Linked DNA regions of Caulobacter sp. FWC2. The protein of the gene in region 3 interacts with the protein of the main gene of each other region in a pairwise test. Links are inferred from orthologs where the notes say so. Each region holds a gene or a part of one and is shown on either strand. Other genes may lie near its edges. The genes, in order: CSW62_RS16395, rlmN and ftsZ.

The links.
Region 1: the proteins of ftsZ (region 3) and CSW62_RS16395 interact in binary tests that used the Escherichia coli proteins (3 or more experiments, as listed by UniProt). The link is inferred for Caulobacter sp. FWC2 from one-to-one orthologs.
Region 2: the proteins of ftsZ (region 3) and rlmN interact in binary tests that used the Escherichia coli proteins (3 or more experiments, as listed by UniProt). The link is inferred for Caulobacter sp. FWC2 from one-to-one orthologs.

What each region holds. Positions count from the first base shown.
Region 1 is NZ_PEBF01000001.1:3,417,120-3,421,652, forward strand. What follows is about bases 648-3,528. They hold CSW62_RS16395 (rod shape-determining protein), read right to left. Parts: upstream 2,670-3,528; coding sequence 1,626-2,669; downstream 648-1,625. Other genes in these bases: mreC (rod shape-determining protein MreC), read right to left, coding at 648-1,578; CSW62_RS16400 (DMT family transporter), read right to left, coding at 3,024-3,528. Outside these bases: CSW62_RS16385 (hypothetical protein), read right to left, coding at 1-496; more of mreC, read right to left, coding at 493-647; more of CSW62_RS16400, read right to left, coding at 3,529-3,902; CSW62_RS16405 (hypothetical protein), read left to right, coding at 4,024-4,497. UniProt on the Escherichia coli protein: Forms membrane-associated dynamic filaments that are essential for cell shape determination. Acts by regulating cell wall synthesis and cell elongation, and thus cell shape.
Region 2 is NZ_PEBF01000001.1:4,984,588-4,989,079, reverse strand. Bases 573-3,412 are described here. They hold rlmN (23S rRNA (adenine(2503)-C(2))-methyltransferase RlmN), read left to right. Parts: upstream 573-1,305; coding sequence 1,306-2,520; downstream 2,521-3,412. Other genes in these bases: CSW62_RS23500 (serine protease), read left to right, coding at 3,085-3,412; CSW62_RS23505 (DUF350 domain-containing protein), read left to right, coding at 2,631-3,059; CSW62_RS23515 (SDR family oxidoreductase), read left to right, coding at 573-1,087. Outside these bases: CSW62_RS23520 (flavodoxin family protein), read left to right, coding at 1-109; more of CSW62_RS23515, read left to right, coding at 287-572; more of CSW62_RS23500, read left to right, coding at 3,413-3,918; CSW62_RS23495 (MFS transporter), read right to left, coding at 4,025-4,492.
Region 3 is NZ_PEBF01000001.1:1,236,034-1,240,668, reverse strand. The notes cover bases 1,653-4,635. They hold ftsZ (cell division protein FtsZ), read right to left. Parts: upstream 3,919-4,635; coding sequence 2,386-3,918; downstream 1,653-2,385. Other genes in these bases: ftsA (cell division protein FtsA), read right to left, coding at 4,294-4,635; CSW62_RS05970 (M61 family metallopeptidase), read right to left, coding at 1,653-2,214. Also shown: CSW62_RS05975 (hypothetical protein), read right to left, coding at 1-291; more of CSW62_RS05970, read right to left, coding at 346-1,652. UniProt on the Escherichia coli protein: Essential cell division protein that forms a contractile ring structure (Z ring) at the future cell division site. The regulation of the ring assembly controls the timing and the location of cell division.

The DNA.
Region 1 (4,533 bases), 2.2 Mb from region 3 along the record:
CGTCCTCGAAGCGATCGACCAGGCGGTGGGCGAAAGGGAACAGCAGCGCCGTGACCAGGAACTGCCAGAAAACGGCCAGCAGGCTGGGCATGGCCAGGCTGTCGAGCATGGTGAACAGGAAGCCGGCGATCATGGCGACGCCCGTGACTCCGGCGAACCAGGCCCACATCATCGGCCGGCTCTGGCCGGTCATGGCGTTGCGCAGGATCAGAACCATGGCGTAGGCGACCAGCAGCGACAGACCCCACAGGCCCGTGGGACCGCCCCAGAAGATGTCCAGGAAAAGGCCCAGGATCAACAGCGCGAACGGGGCCAGGATCGAGGGACGGATCATCGCCCAGGCGAAGGCCGGGACCATGGCGAACACCGGCTCGGGCAGTTGCAGGCCCCAGATGCGGATCGGCGCGGCGAACAGGATCGTCGCGAAAATGCACAGCAGCATCGGCACGCCCAGCCAACGGGCGGGATTGAGCGCTCGACCGCCGCTCATGCTCATCGGGGCGTTCCCGTCGGCGCGGGCGTCGCGGTCGTGGCGGGCTTGGGCGCGGCAGGCTTGGTCGTCGCGGGCTTCTGGGCCGCCGGCTTGGGCTGAGCCGCGGCGGACGGCGCCGGCGTCGTGTCCGGCTGGCTCGCGGTGGTCGTCGCGGGTTTCGGCGCGGATAGGATCGAGGTCTGCGGATCCTCGGTCGTCACCGGCGGCAGGGACTTGGCTTCCAGCTGCTTCTCGTCGGCCAGCTGGGCGAAGTCCTTGAACAGCAGGATGCGGATGTAGTCGATCGACGACTGGTCGGCGAACAGCACCACGCGCCAGCGACCGTCTAGGCCCTTCACGGCCGCGCCCACCGGCAGGCCGCGCGGCACCACGCCGCCGTCACCCGAGGTGACAACACGATCGCCCTGCTGGATCGGATCCACGCCGCGCAGATATTCCAGCTTGGGGTTGGGGCCGCCGTCGCCGGTCAGGATGGCGCGGGCGTTCGTGCGGTCGATCATCACCGGCGTGCGCGAAGCGATGTCAGTCAGCAGTAGCACCCGGCTGGCGCCGCGCGAGACGCCGACCACGCGACCGACCAGACCGCGCTCGTTGAGCACGGGATTGCCGACCTCGACGCCCCGTTCCGAGCCGGTGTCGGCCAGGCGCGTATTGGCGAAGGGGCCGCGGCTGTCGGCCACCACCCGGGCCGAGGCCATCGGGATCGGCGGATCGGTGCGCAGGCCCAGCAGGCTCTTGAAGCGCTCGTTCTGGTCGTGAAGGTCCAGGGCGCGGTCGCGCCATTGGCGCATCTCGGCCAGCTCGGTCTTCAGGCGACGGTTCTCCGAGGCGATGAAGAAGTAGCTGCGGACATAGTCCAGGCCCAGGCCCGTCCAGCGCCCCGGCGCGGCGATGGCGCCGCTGACCGGCCGGGCGACGACGTCCACCGTCTGGCGGGTGACGCCATAGGCCTGCTCCTGGAGAGTCTCGCGACGATCGGCCAGCAGGAAGGCGACAGCGATGACGGCCGCGACGATCAGGGCCACCGCCGCCGTCCAGGTAAGCGGCACTTTCAGGTCGCCGAGGGGACCTTCGCGAAAGGGCACGTATTTTCTCCCGACGCCCCCCAGGCGCCTCTAGAGCAATACCGGCTTTAGGCCAGCGTGGATTCCAGGACGCCCTTCATCCACTTCGGATGCTCGAGAACCTTGCCGCAGCCCAGGGCCACGCACGATAGCGGATCATCGGCCACGGTGACCGGCAGACCGGTGTGGTCGCGGATTTCGGCGTCCAGGCCGCGCAGCAGCGCGCCGCCGCCGGTCAGCATGATGCCCTTGTCGGCGATGTCGCTGGCCAGTTCCGGCGGGGTGGCTTCCAGGGCCACCTTCACGGCTTCGACGATCTGCCCGACCGGTTCGGCCAGGGCGTCGGCGGCCTGCTTCTCGCTGATGCGGACTTCGCGCGGCACGCCCTGCATCAGGTCGCGGCCCTTGACGTCGATCGACAGCCCCTCGCCGTCGGCCGGCGCGCGAGCGGTGCCGATTTCCTTCTTGATGCGCTCGGCGGTCGTTTCGCCGATCAGCAGGTTATGGTGGCGGCGCATGTAGCTGATGATCGCCTCGTCCATCTTGTCGCCGCCGACGCGGACCGAGCGCGAATAGACGATGCCCGACAGCGACAGCACGGCCACCTCGGTGGTGCCGCCGCCGATGTCGACGACCATCGAGCCGGTCGGCTCGTGGATCGGCAGGCCGGCGCCGATCGCGGCGGCCATCGGCTCGTCGATCAGGCCCACGCGGCGGGCCGAAGCGTTAAGGCAGCTGTCGTTGATGGCGCGACGTTCGACGGCGGTGGCGCCCGACGGCACGCACACGATCACCTTGGGGTTCACGAAGCCCTTGCGGTTGTGAACCTTGCGGATGAAGTACTTGATCATCTCTTCGGCGACTTCGAAGTCGGCGATCACGCCGTCGCGCATCGGGCGGATGGCTTCCATGTGGCCCGGGGTGCGACCCAGCATCTGCTTGGCCTCGATGCCCACGGCGTGGACGATCTTGCGACCGCCGACATTGCGCAGGGCGACCACCGACGGTTCATTCAGAACGATCCCCTTGCCCTTCATGTAAATGAGGGTGTTGGCCGTACCGAGGTCGATGGCGATGTCGTTCGAGATCACGCCGAAGAGGGAAGAAAACATTGAAAGCCCTGACTGAGGGGTAGGAGGGGCGTTACAGGCGGTAGAAATAAGACGTCAGATCGGAAGAAGAAGGCCTTTTCCGTCCCTGAGACGGGGTCGACGGAGAAGAAAAGGCTCCTACTTCAATTCAATGCGAGGACAACATGATTCCCGCATTTGGCGGATTTCGATCCGGTTGGCAGGCCTGACCGCTCGACGGGAGCGCAGCCCCCTGGCCGCGCCGTCGTCCGAACGGCCAAAAGCACGCCGACGCCCGCCCGTGTGCCCTGCGAAAGCGTTGAATTCAAGGTCTATTAGCGGGGTTTTCGAAGGCTTTTGCGGCCAAGTTGGCCAAGCACCCGAACATGGCGAAATCTAGCCGAGCGCGGCCATGACGACCCCGAGCGCCGTTATGCCGCAGGCGCCGATCTGGAACAGAGTCAGACGCTCCTTGAACAGACGACGTCCGGCGATGGCGGCGACCGGTATTTCGACCACACCGACCGCCCTCACCGGCCCGACGGGCGACAAGGCCATGGCCGTGAACCACAGGCCGGAGGCCGCCGCGCCGCAGAACCCCGCGCCCAGCGACTGCCGCCAGGCGGCGACCACCGCCCTCAGCGAGTCCGGATTGCGCCAAGCGAGATAGCTGGTCAGGGCGACCGTCTGGATGGCCTGAACCACCAGCACGGTCGTGAAGGCGGCGGCCGGCGGATGGACGGGATCCAGGGCCAGGGCCGCCTGCCGGAAGCAGTTTGCGCATAGGGCGAAGAAGGCCCCGGAGGTCAGTCCGGCCAGCACCGCGCCCTGGCGGATCACCACCTCGCCCCGCGGCCACGACAACGCGGCCAGCCCGCCGGTCGCGATCAGTCCGCCGGTCCAGGCGACCGGGCCGACGTGGTCCTTGAACACCAGCGCCCCGAAGATCAGCGCGAACGGCAGGCCGCTCTGCTGCAGGGCCGTGCCCAGGGCGAACGAAGAGCGCTGCATCGCCGTCAGCATCGCCGCCGTCGCGCCGATCTGGAACGCCGCCCCGGCGACGCAGGCGACCCAGAACCTGGCGTGCGGGTGAAAATCGAGCCCCGGCGTCGCCAGCACGGCGATCAGGGCGAAAACGGCGGCGAACGGCAGGCCGAACAGGAAACGGACCAGGGTCGCCCCCCACGGCCCCGCTCCGCCCATGACCGAGCGCTGGGCGGCGTTGCGCGCCACCTGGAAGACCGTGGCGACGACGGTGATGGGGATCCAGATCATCGGTGATCCTTACGTCGCCCTTAGGCGGACGTTCTGGTTTCGCATGGAGCCCTTATGCGCTCCGGGCGCAAGACAGGCGGCGTTCGTCGCCCGATGGCGACTTCAAGAAGGCTTACCGACCATGTCGCCCCACCCACTCCGTCAGGCCGCTCAGTTCCTGCTGGGCGTTCCGACCGAAGGGATCAATCCCGCCCTGGACCGCATGCTGGACCTGGCCGAGGCCACGCCGCTGTGCTTCGTGGCCGTCGCCGGCCCCGGCGCGGGCGAAGCCATGTGCCAGCTATGGCGTCGCGGCTATCAGCGCGTCGAAGCAGCTCGCCGGGCCACCTGCGGGGCGGCTGACGAACGCAGCGACGTGTTGCTGGTCCTGGAGTGCCCGACCCTGCACGACGCGCGCGCCGTCATCGCCGCGACCTACACCATGCTGCGGCCCGGCGGGACGCTGGTCGTTGACGCCAGCGCTCTGCTGGACGAGCAGCCCCGCCGCGCCTTGGCCGACAGCCTTCGCGAACTGGGCCTGGAGGTTCAGCCCCAGGCGCACCTCGGCGCCGAGATCCTGGCAACGCGGCCGTTCAGCAATCGTAGAGCGGCATAGTCAGAGGAGCCGCCCTCGCCCTTCGACAGGCTCAGG
Region 2 (4,492 bases), 3.7 Mb from region 3 along the record:
GCCGGCCGGTGATCGCGAGACCGCCCGCCTGCTGGGCGAGCGCGTGGCCAAGGCCGCTGTCCGGTGGACCGCCGGCGCCCAGGCCGCCGAGCTCGAGCAGGCCGCTTAAACCAACAGGCCCCAAGGCTGCGGTGGTCTCCCTCCCTGACCGCGGCCCCGAAGAGGCGCGCCGCCCAGCCGAGCTGGCGCGCCTCTTCCACCCCCCTAAATTCCAGGGCTGCTTGAACCAAATCGCGGGCCGTGCTCGTCTCCGGCGACGTTTTGTCTTCTTCCGGATCACCCCAGCATGGCTCGCCGCCTCGCCCTGATCACCGGCGCCTCCGCCGGCATCGGGGCCGCCTCCGCCCGCATCTACGCCAGCCACGGCTATGACGTGGCCCTGACCGCGCGCCGGGCCGACCGCCTTGAGGGCCTGGCCGCCGAGATCAAGCTGCGTTCGGGCGTCGAGGCCTACGCCATCCCCACTGACCTGGCCGAGCCGACCGGCGTCGACACGGTGCTGGCCGCCATCGCCGAGCAGGGCCGGGTGGTCGACGCCCTGGTCAACAACGCCGGCTATGGCCTGCCGGGGACCTACGACTCCACCACCTGGGCCGACCAGGCGGCCTTCCTGCAGCTGATGCTGACCAGCGTCTGCGGCATGACCCACAAGGTGCTGCCCGGCATGGTCGAGCGGAAGTTCGGCCGCATCGTCAATGTCGCCTCGCTGGCGGGCCTGGTCCCCGGCGCGGCCGGCCACACACTGTACGCGGCGACCAAGGGCTTTCTCGTCAAGTTCTCCCAGAGCCTGCACCTGGAGAACCTGGCGACCGGCGTCCACGTCTCGGCGCTGTGCCCCGGCTTCACCTATTCGGAGTTCCACGACGTCAACGGCACGCGCGGCCAAGTCAGTCAGGGTGTGCCGGAATGGATGTGGCTGGGCGCCGATGAGGTCGCCGCCGCGGGCTACGAGGCCGCCGAGGCCAACCGCTCGATCTGCGTCCCTGGCGCGCCGAACAAGGCTATCGCGGCGATCGCCAAGATCGTGCCGGATGACTGGGCCCTGGCCCTGATGGCCAGCCAGGGAAGCCGCTTCCGCAAGGTTTAGGGCGCGAAAACCTCGTCCTTCGACAAGCTCAGGATGAGGTTTTCGGTTGGAACCGTGGCCTTGCAGTCGGCCTCACCCTGAGCCTGTCCCACGGGTCCGACCAAGTCGGCCCGCGGGTAAACTCCGGGCGGGGCCGCTTGTCGCACGCCGCTCGTTTTGGAAAACCGGCCGGGACCTGCTATATGTCCGCCTCGATCCCCGAGCATCCGGACACCCCCTTGAGCGTCACCCTAGACCTGTCGCGCGTCTCCACCGACGCCGCGCCCGCCCCCGCCGTCACTAAGCCGCCGGTCAACCTCTCGGGCCTGACGCGTCCGCAGCTGGTCGCGGCCCTGGTCGAGAGCGGCGTGGTTGAGCACGGCAAGGCCAAGATGCGCGCCACCCAGATCTTCCGCTGGATGCACCATCGCGGCGTCACCGACTTCGCGCTGATGAGCGACGTCGCCAAGGAGACCCGAGCCCGCCTGGCCGAGACCTTCGTGCTCAATCGCCCGGAGATCGTCGAGCGCCAGGTGTCGAAGGACGGCACCCGCAAGTGGCTGATCCGCATGGCCCCGGGCATCGAGGTCGAAAGCGTCTACATCCCCGGCGTCGGCCGCGCCGGCGCCCTGTGCGTGTCCAGCCAGGTCGGCTGCACCCTGAACTGCAGCTTCTGCCATACCGGCACCCAGCCGCTGGTTCGCAACCTGACCGCCGCCGAGATCGTCGCCCAGGTCCAGGTGGCCAAGGACGACCTGGCCGAATGGCCGTCGGACAAGGAAGACCGCGTGCTCTCGAACATCGTGTTCATGGGCATGGGCGAGCCGCTGTACAATCTGGGCCAGGTGGCCGACGCCATCGAGATCATCAGCGACAACGAGGGCATCGGCATCTCGCGTCGCCGGATCACGGTCTCGACCTCGGGCGTCGTGCCCATGCTGGAAAAGCTGGGCAATACGACCCAGGCCATGCTGGCGATCAGCCTGCACGCCACCAACGATCCCCTGCGCGACGAACTGGTGCCGCTGAACAAGAAGTACCCGATCGCCGAGCTGATGGCCGGCATTCGCGCCTATCCGGGCCTGTCCAACGCCCGCCGCGTGACCTTCGAGTACGTCATGCTGAAGGGCGTCAACGACAGCCCCGACGAGGCTCGCGCCCTGGTCAAGCTGATCAAGGGCATCCCGGCCAAGATCAACCTGATCCCGTTCAATCCCTGGCCGGGCAGCGATTACCTGTGCTCGGACTGGTCGACGATCGAGGCCTTCGCCGCGATCCTCAACAAGGCCGGCTACTCCTCGCCGATCCGCACCCCGCGCGGCCGCGACATCCTCGCCGCCTGCGGCCAGCTGAAGAGCGAGAGCGAGAAGGTTCGCGCCTCGGCGATGCGCAAGCTGTCGATGGCGGCCATGGCCGGCATGCTGTCGGATGATGACGAGGACGAGGCGGCTTAGCGGCCCCCAAAAAGTCGCCGACAACTCCCCCGACGCGGGCGCCCTCTACGCAAAACTTGTCGACCCGTGTTAGTCAGGGGGCCGCAAGTTCATCGGGGTAGTTCGCGTCCATGCCGTCCCAGCTCCAGTCGCCCGAGGTCCAGGCCTTCGCCACCGGCTTTCCGGTCACCCTGCTGCATGCCAGCGTGACCCTGGTCATGCTGATCCTGGGGACGGCGCTCTACGCCATGCTGACCCCGCACAAGGAAATCACCCTGATCCGCGAGGGCAATTCGGCCGCCGCCCTGTCGCTGGGCGGGGTGATGGTCGGCCTGGCCATTCCGCTGGCCATCTCGCTGACCGCCTCGACCTCGGTGGTCGAGATCGTCATCTGGGGCGCGGCGACCATCGCCGTGCAGCTGCTGGTGTTCCGCGTCACCGACATGGTGCTGCAGGGCCTGCCCGAGCGGATCCACGAGGGCGAAGTCGCCGCCGCCGCCCTGCTTGTCGGCGCCAAGCTGGCCACCGCCCTGATCCTCGCCGCCGCCGTGGCCGGCTGAGCCGACACGGTCGGGGGACCTTACAGTGCATTTCCCCAAGCTTCCCGATTGGCTGGTCTACGCCGCCGCCGTCAGCGCCCTGCTGATCGTCGCCGTCGGCCGGCAGGAGCGCTCGGACGCGCCGCCGCCGCCGCCGCCGGTGCCGGGCGAAGAGGGGCTGCCCTTGGGGCCGTCCTCGCCGTTCGATCCGTCGATCGTGGTCCAGGTCCCCGAAAAGCCCGAGCCCGGCTCGGGCACGGCCTTCTCGGTCGGCGACGACGGCACGTGGCTGACCGCGCGCCACGTGGTCGACGGCTGCAAGCAGGCGGCCATCGTCGTGGCTGACGGTCGCGGCGTGGCGGCCAAGATCCATGTCGACCCCAAGGCCGACGCCGCCATCCTGACCACCGAAGGCGGGGCGCCGTCCGTGCCGCTGGGCCTGGACGCCCCGCTGCGCCGGGGCGCGCGCGCCTATCATCCAGGCTTCCCGCAAGGCCATCCGGGCGAGGCCGCCTCGCGCCTGTTGGGCCGCGAGAACCTGGTCGTCCACGGTCGCGGGGCCCGCACCGAGCCCGTGCTGGTCTGGGCCGAGGTCGGTCGCACCGACAGCCTGAAGGGCACCCTGGCCGGCCTCTCGGGCTCGCCGGCCCTCGACGGCGCCGGGCGGGTGATCGGGGTGACGGTGGCCGAGGCCCCGCGTCGCGGCCGCATCTACACGACCGCGCCCGAGACCCTGAAGACCCTGCTGGGCCCGCACCGCCGGCCCAGCCCGTCCGAATTCGCGCCGAGCGAGCCGATCACCACCGAGAACTACGGCCGCGTGGCCGACGGCCTGCGCCGCGACCTCCGCGTGGCCCAGGTGGTGTGCCTGAAGGTCTAGGCGGGACCGAAACCTCGCCCTTCGACAGGCTCAGGATGAGGTTTCCAATGAACCGGCCATGATCCTCATCCTGAGCTTGTCGAAGGACGAGGATCACGCACGATGCCTAAGCCGTCGTCGCCTCGGCCTCGACCGGCTTCTGCCGCGCCGCCACCAGGAACGACAGCACGATGGCCACGACGCCGATCAGGGCCGTGTAGATGAAGAACGCCGTATAGCCCGCCGCCATGGCCGGGCCGCTGACGCCCAGTTTGGCGCCGGCGGCGGTGAAGCTCTCGGGCGGCAGGCGGGTGAACAGGGCCTTCAACGGCGCGGTGATCCCGCCGTGCTCGGCCGCCACAGCCGAGCCCTCAACGATGCGCCCCGACTGCGAGGCGATCAGCTTGCCGGGAAGGGAATAGAGCGAGGCGAACAAGGCGTACTGGGTGGCGGTGAAGCCGGCCGTGGTCAGGCTGGACATGTAGGTGATCAGCGCCGTCCCCGCGACGCCGCCCGCCAGGTTGTCGATACAGATCGAGGCGAACAGCATGCCGGTGTTGTGGCCGCTCATCGCCAGCACCGCGAACATCAGATT
Region 3 (4,635 bases):
GATCGCGGCGTTTCGGCCGTGGCGATATTTGCCCTTGGCGCGGTCATAGGGCGCCTTCAAGCGAAGGCCAGTGTCGCCGCCGGGCGTGGCCTGGGCGGCGGGCGAAGCCGACGAGATCTTGAAGTTGTCGGTCTTGCCGGCCCGCACCTGATCGCGGCACGAGGCGAAGGTGGTGGCGAACATCCGCTCGTCGCTGCTGGGTCCGCCGCTGGCCATCCGGCCGCCCATCGCGCAGCCGCTGACCGCGACAGTCAGCATCAGGACCGTTGTCGCACGCATCACAAAGCTCATGGCCGCCTCCAGGATTGTTCCTGGAGGCGAGCGTGTGAGCTTAGGCTTTGGTTCCTATTTGGCGCTGGGCGTATCCTCGCCCAGCCACGCCTTGCGGAAGGCCAGCTGCGCCTCTGTCGGCTTCAGGTCGGCCTTTTCGTAGCGGACGACTTCCAGGGTCGGGTCAGCGGCGACCTTGAGCGAGGCCTCACGGGTCTGGCCGCGCTGAATGAACTTCACCGTGGCAGCCTCGTCGGGCTTCAGGCGGTCCAGGGCGTCGGTCCAGTCGCCTTCATTGGCGAACTCGAAGCGGCCAATGCTGACGATCCGATCGCCGACCTCGACGCCGGCGGCGTAGAGCGGGCTGTTCGGCGCCGGCGGGGCGTCGAGGATCACGTCGCTCCCGCTGACCTTGACGCGCGACGCGCCCAGCCAGGCCTTCTTCGGCGATTTCGGGCGAAGTTTCAGGCCGGCTTGATCCAGCAATGGGGCGAAATCCGGCAGGGCCGAGCCCTCGATGCTGGCCTTGAAGAACCCGTCGGCGAAGGCCTCGTCGCCGGTCGTCCTGGCCAGGGCCGCGCGGGCGTCGGCGGGCTTGTAGGCCTTCTCGGTGACGCCGTGCGTGCGCCACATCTGCTTCATGAAGTCGTCCAGGCTGAGTGGCTTTTCGCGCCCGCGCAGTTGCAGATCAAGCGCCAGGCCGATCACCGCCCCGTACGGATAGTACGAGGTGAAGATGTTCGGGTTGGTCGGGTCCAGCGCGGCGGCGGCGTCGACGAACGGCGCGCGCAGGCTCATCTCCTGCGGCGAACCGTAGAGGCGTCCCGGACCCGTAACCACGCCATTCAACGTGCCCGACAGGCCGGTGAGGAACTCGTCCACCGTCGACTGGCCGGCGCGGCGGATCAGCAGCGGGCCGTAGTACTGGGTGAAGCCCTCGGCCAGCCACAGCGACGGGGTCGGGTTGGCCCTGGTGAAGTCGAACGGCTCCAGCTCGGCCGGGCGGATGCGCTCAACATTCCAGGCGTGGAAGAACTCGTGGCTGGCCGTGCCCAGTTGGCTGAAATTGCCCCGGAACAGCGAGCGCGGCTGGCTGATGAAGGTCGAGTTGCGGTGCTCCATGCCGTCGCCAGTGATCTGCGGCATGTAGTCGGCGATGAAGGTGTACTCGCCGTGGTCGAATTTCGGCAGTTCGCCGAACACCTTGATGTGCTGGGGCACGATGGCCCTCAGCTTCTCGACGAACTTGTCGGCGTCCTCGTCCGTGCCCGGATTATGCAGCGCCAGGCGGAAGGTGTAGGTGCGGCCGCTGTCGGTCACCTGCCACTCGCGCACCGTCAGGGCGCTGATCTCGGTCGGGCTGTCCATGAAGTACTGCAGGCTCGGGGCCCAGAACGCATCAGCTTCACCGGCGACGGCGGGCAGCTGGGTGGCGATCTTCCAGTTAGGATCGGCGCGCTTGAAACGCACGCGGATCGCCTTGTCGTCATAGCCCTGGGCCCACAGGAAGGTGGCGGGCATGTTCAGGTGCGCATGGGTCGTGTCGACCTGTGAATAGGTGCCGTCGCCGCGGTCAGCATAGAGCGTATAGGTCACCTTAACCGTGCCGTCGTGACCGGCCACGGTCCAGCCGTAGGGCTCGCTGCGTTCAAGCTTCAGCGGCTTGCCCGCGCCGTCGACGGCGCTGACCTGGTAGACGTTCTTGGCGAACTCGTGGATAGCGTAGCGGCCCGGCGACGAGCGCGACATGCGCACTTTCAGCGGGCCTTTGGGCACGTTGCGGAAGGTGGCGACGACCTGGGCCTCGTGGTGGCGGGCGTTCTCGAACGAGACCTCGTACTGCACCGGCGCATTGGCGCCCGGATCCTTGTCCGCCGCCGGAGCGGCCGAAGCCGAGGCCGCCAACAACGCCAGGCCCGACAGGCCGTAAAGGAACTTCCGCATGCGCTCTCCCCCGTCGCGAACGTCGCGATCGAAGGCGGCACTCTGGCCAAGCGGACCTGGAGTCGCAAGCAAGCCCGCAAAGCAAAACGCCCCGGGATTTCTCCCAGGGCGTTTCGAGTGCGTTTCAGGTCACTTGGGCCGTTTGGAAGGATCCCGCTTGGGGTCTTCCTTTCAGTTGGCCAGGCGACGCAGGAACGACGGAATTTCCAGATCCTCGCCGTCGTCGGTCTGCGGGGCCTCGATCGGCTGCAGCTGCGGACGGGCGCTCTGGGCCGAGCGGGCCTGCGGCTGCGGAGCCGACGAAGCCTGCTGCTCGTAGCGCTGACGGCCACCGCCGAACATCGAGAAGAACCCGCCGCCCTGCTTCTGGGGGCGACGTTCTTCGTAGTAGTTGCTCTCCGGGAACAGCGGCTCTTCGGCGACCTCATCGACCATCGGGTCAACGATGCGGGTCACCCGGGCCGCAGGCGCGGAAATACGCGGTTCTTCAGCTACACGGGGTTCGTCGTAATAGAGCTCGGCTTCCGCTTCCTGAGGCGCGGACATGACGACCTCGGGCTCCTGGGCGGGCTCGGGCGCGAAGGCAGACGATGGGCGCTCGACCGGGCGAGCAGCTTCGTAGCGGGCGGTCGGACGGGCCGGTTCCGGTTGCGGCGCCGGGGCGCGCGCAGTGTCGGCGATCAGCGGCTGGGTCGTGGTGTTGCGGGTGACGGGCTTGGGCTCAATCTGGGCGATCGAGGCGCCGTCCATGCCGGTGGCGACCACCGACACGCGGATCACGCCTTCCAGCGACGGATCGAAGGCCGCGCCGAAGATGATGTTGGCTTCCGGATCGACCTGGTCCGAGATCGCGTTGGCGGCCTCATCGACTTCCAGCAGAGTCATGTCCATGCCGCCGGTCACGTTGACCAGCACGGCCTTGGCGCCCTTCAGCGAGACTTCGTCCAGCAGCGGGTTGGCGATGGCGTTCTGAGCGGCCATCAGGGCGCGGTCTTCGCCGGCGCCCTCGCCGGTGCCCATCATCGCCTTGCCCATCTCGGTCATGACCGTGCGGACGTCGGCGAAGTCGAGGTTGATCAGGCCCGGCAGCACCATCAGGTCGGTGATCGAGCGGACGCCGGAGTGCAGAACCTGGTCGGCCATGCCGAAGGCTTCGGCGAAGGTCGTGCGCTCGTTGGCGACGCGGAACAGGTTCTGGTTCGGAATGACGATCAGGGTATCGACGTAGCGCTGCAGCTCCTGGATGCCGCTGTCGGCCAGGCGCATGCGGTGACGACCTTCGAAGTGGAAGGGCTTGGTCACGACGCCAACGGTCAGGATGCCGCGCTCACGGGCGCACTTGGCGATGATCGGGGCCGCGCCGGTGCCGGTGCCGCCGCCCATGCCGGCAGTGATGAAGACCATGTGGGCGCCGTCGAGGTGCTCGCCGATTTCCGGGAAGCTCTCTTCAGCGGCGCTCATGCCGACTTCAGGATGTGCGCCAGCGCCAAGGCCCTGCGTGATCTGCACGCCCAGCTGGATGCGGCGGTCCGTTTTGGCGAACTGCAGCTGCTGCGCGTCGGTGTTGGCCACCACGAATTCAACACCTTCGAGGCCAGCCTCGATCATGTTGTTCACAGCGTTGCCGCCAGCGCCGCCGACGCCGAACACCACGATACGTGGCTTCAGCTCAGTCGTACGCGGCGCGGAAAGAGAAATAGCCATGGGACCCTCGCGTCCTTAACGCCGAAATCGTCGAACTAGACCTCGGCGACACCCGATCGCCCAGGATTGCCTCGACGATCGTGTTAACAGAACAACCACCATCGTTAATCGGCAGTTAACTGCATAATCTGAGTCGTGATCTGGTCGAGCGCGACCGTGGGATAAATTGTGGTCTATCAACAGAATCTCCTGGCGAACCAAGGGTTCCGCTGGGGATCCACAGGCGCGTGCGACCGAACGCCGCTGAACGCCAATTCCGGTGACTATAGGCTGACTCGGGCAGCAAAAGGCCCGGTCGAGACAATCGACCGGGCCCAAGGTGTTAAACTGTAGAGTTACTCACGCTTTAACTTCGAGCGCCGAACGGGCGGCGTTTTAGAGGTTGTCCCTCAGCCAGGCGGCGGCCTTGGCCATCGGGCTGGCGTTCGGATCCAGAGGACGCTTGCGCGACACGTTGCCGGCCAAGGCCTTGCTAGAAACCGCTTCGCGCGGGCCGAAGGCGGTGCGGTGCAAGGTGCCGGCGGCGGCGCAGAAGGCGGGGCCCGAGGCGGCGTCGGCCAGGTGCGGCACCCGGCGCGGGCGGCCCAGGCGAACCGGACGATCGAACACGCGCACGGCGACTTCGCGGACGCCGGCCAGTTGGCTGGCGCCGCCCGTCAGGACGATGCCCGCGCCCGGCTCGACCGGCGCGCCCGAGGCCTTCAAGCGCTCGCGCAG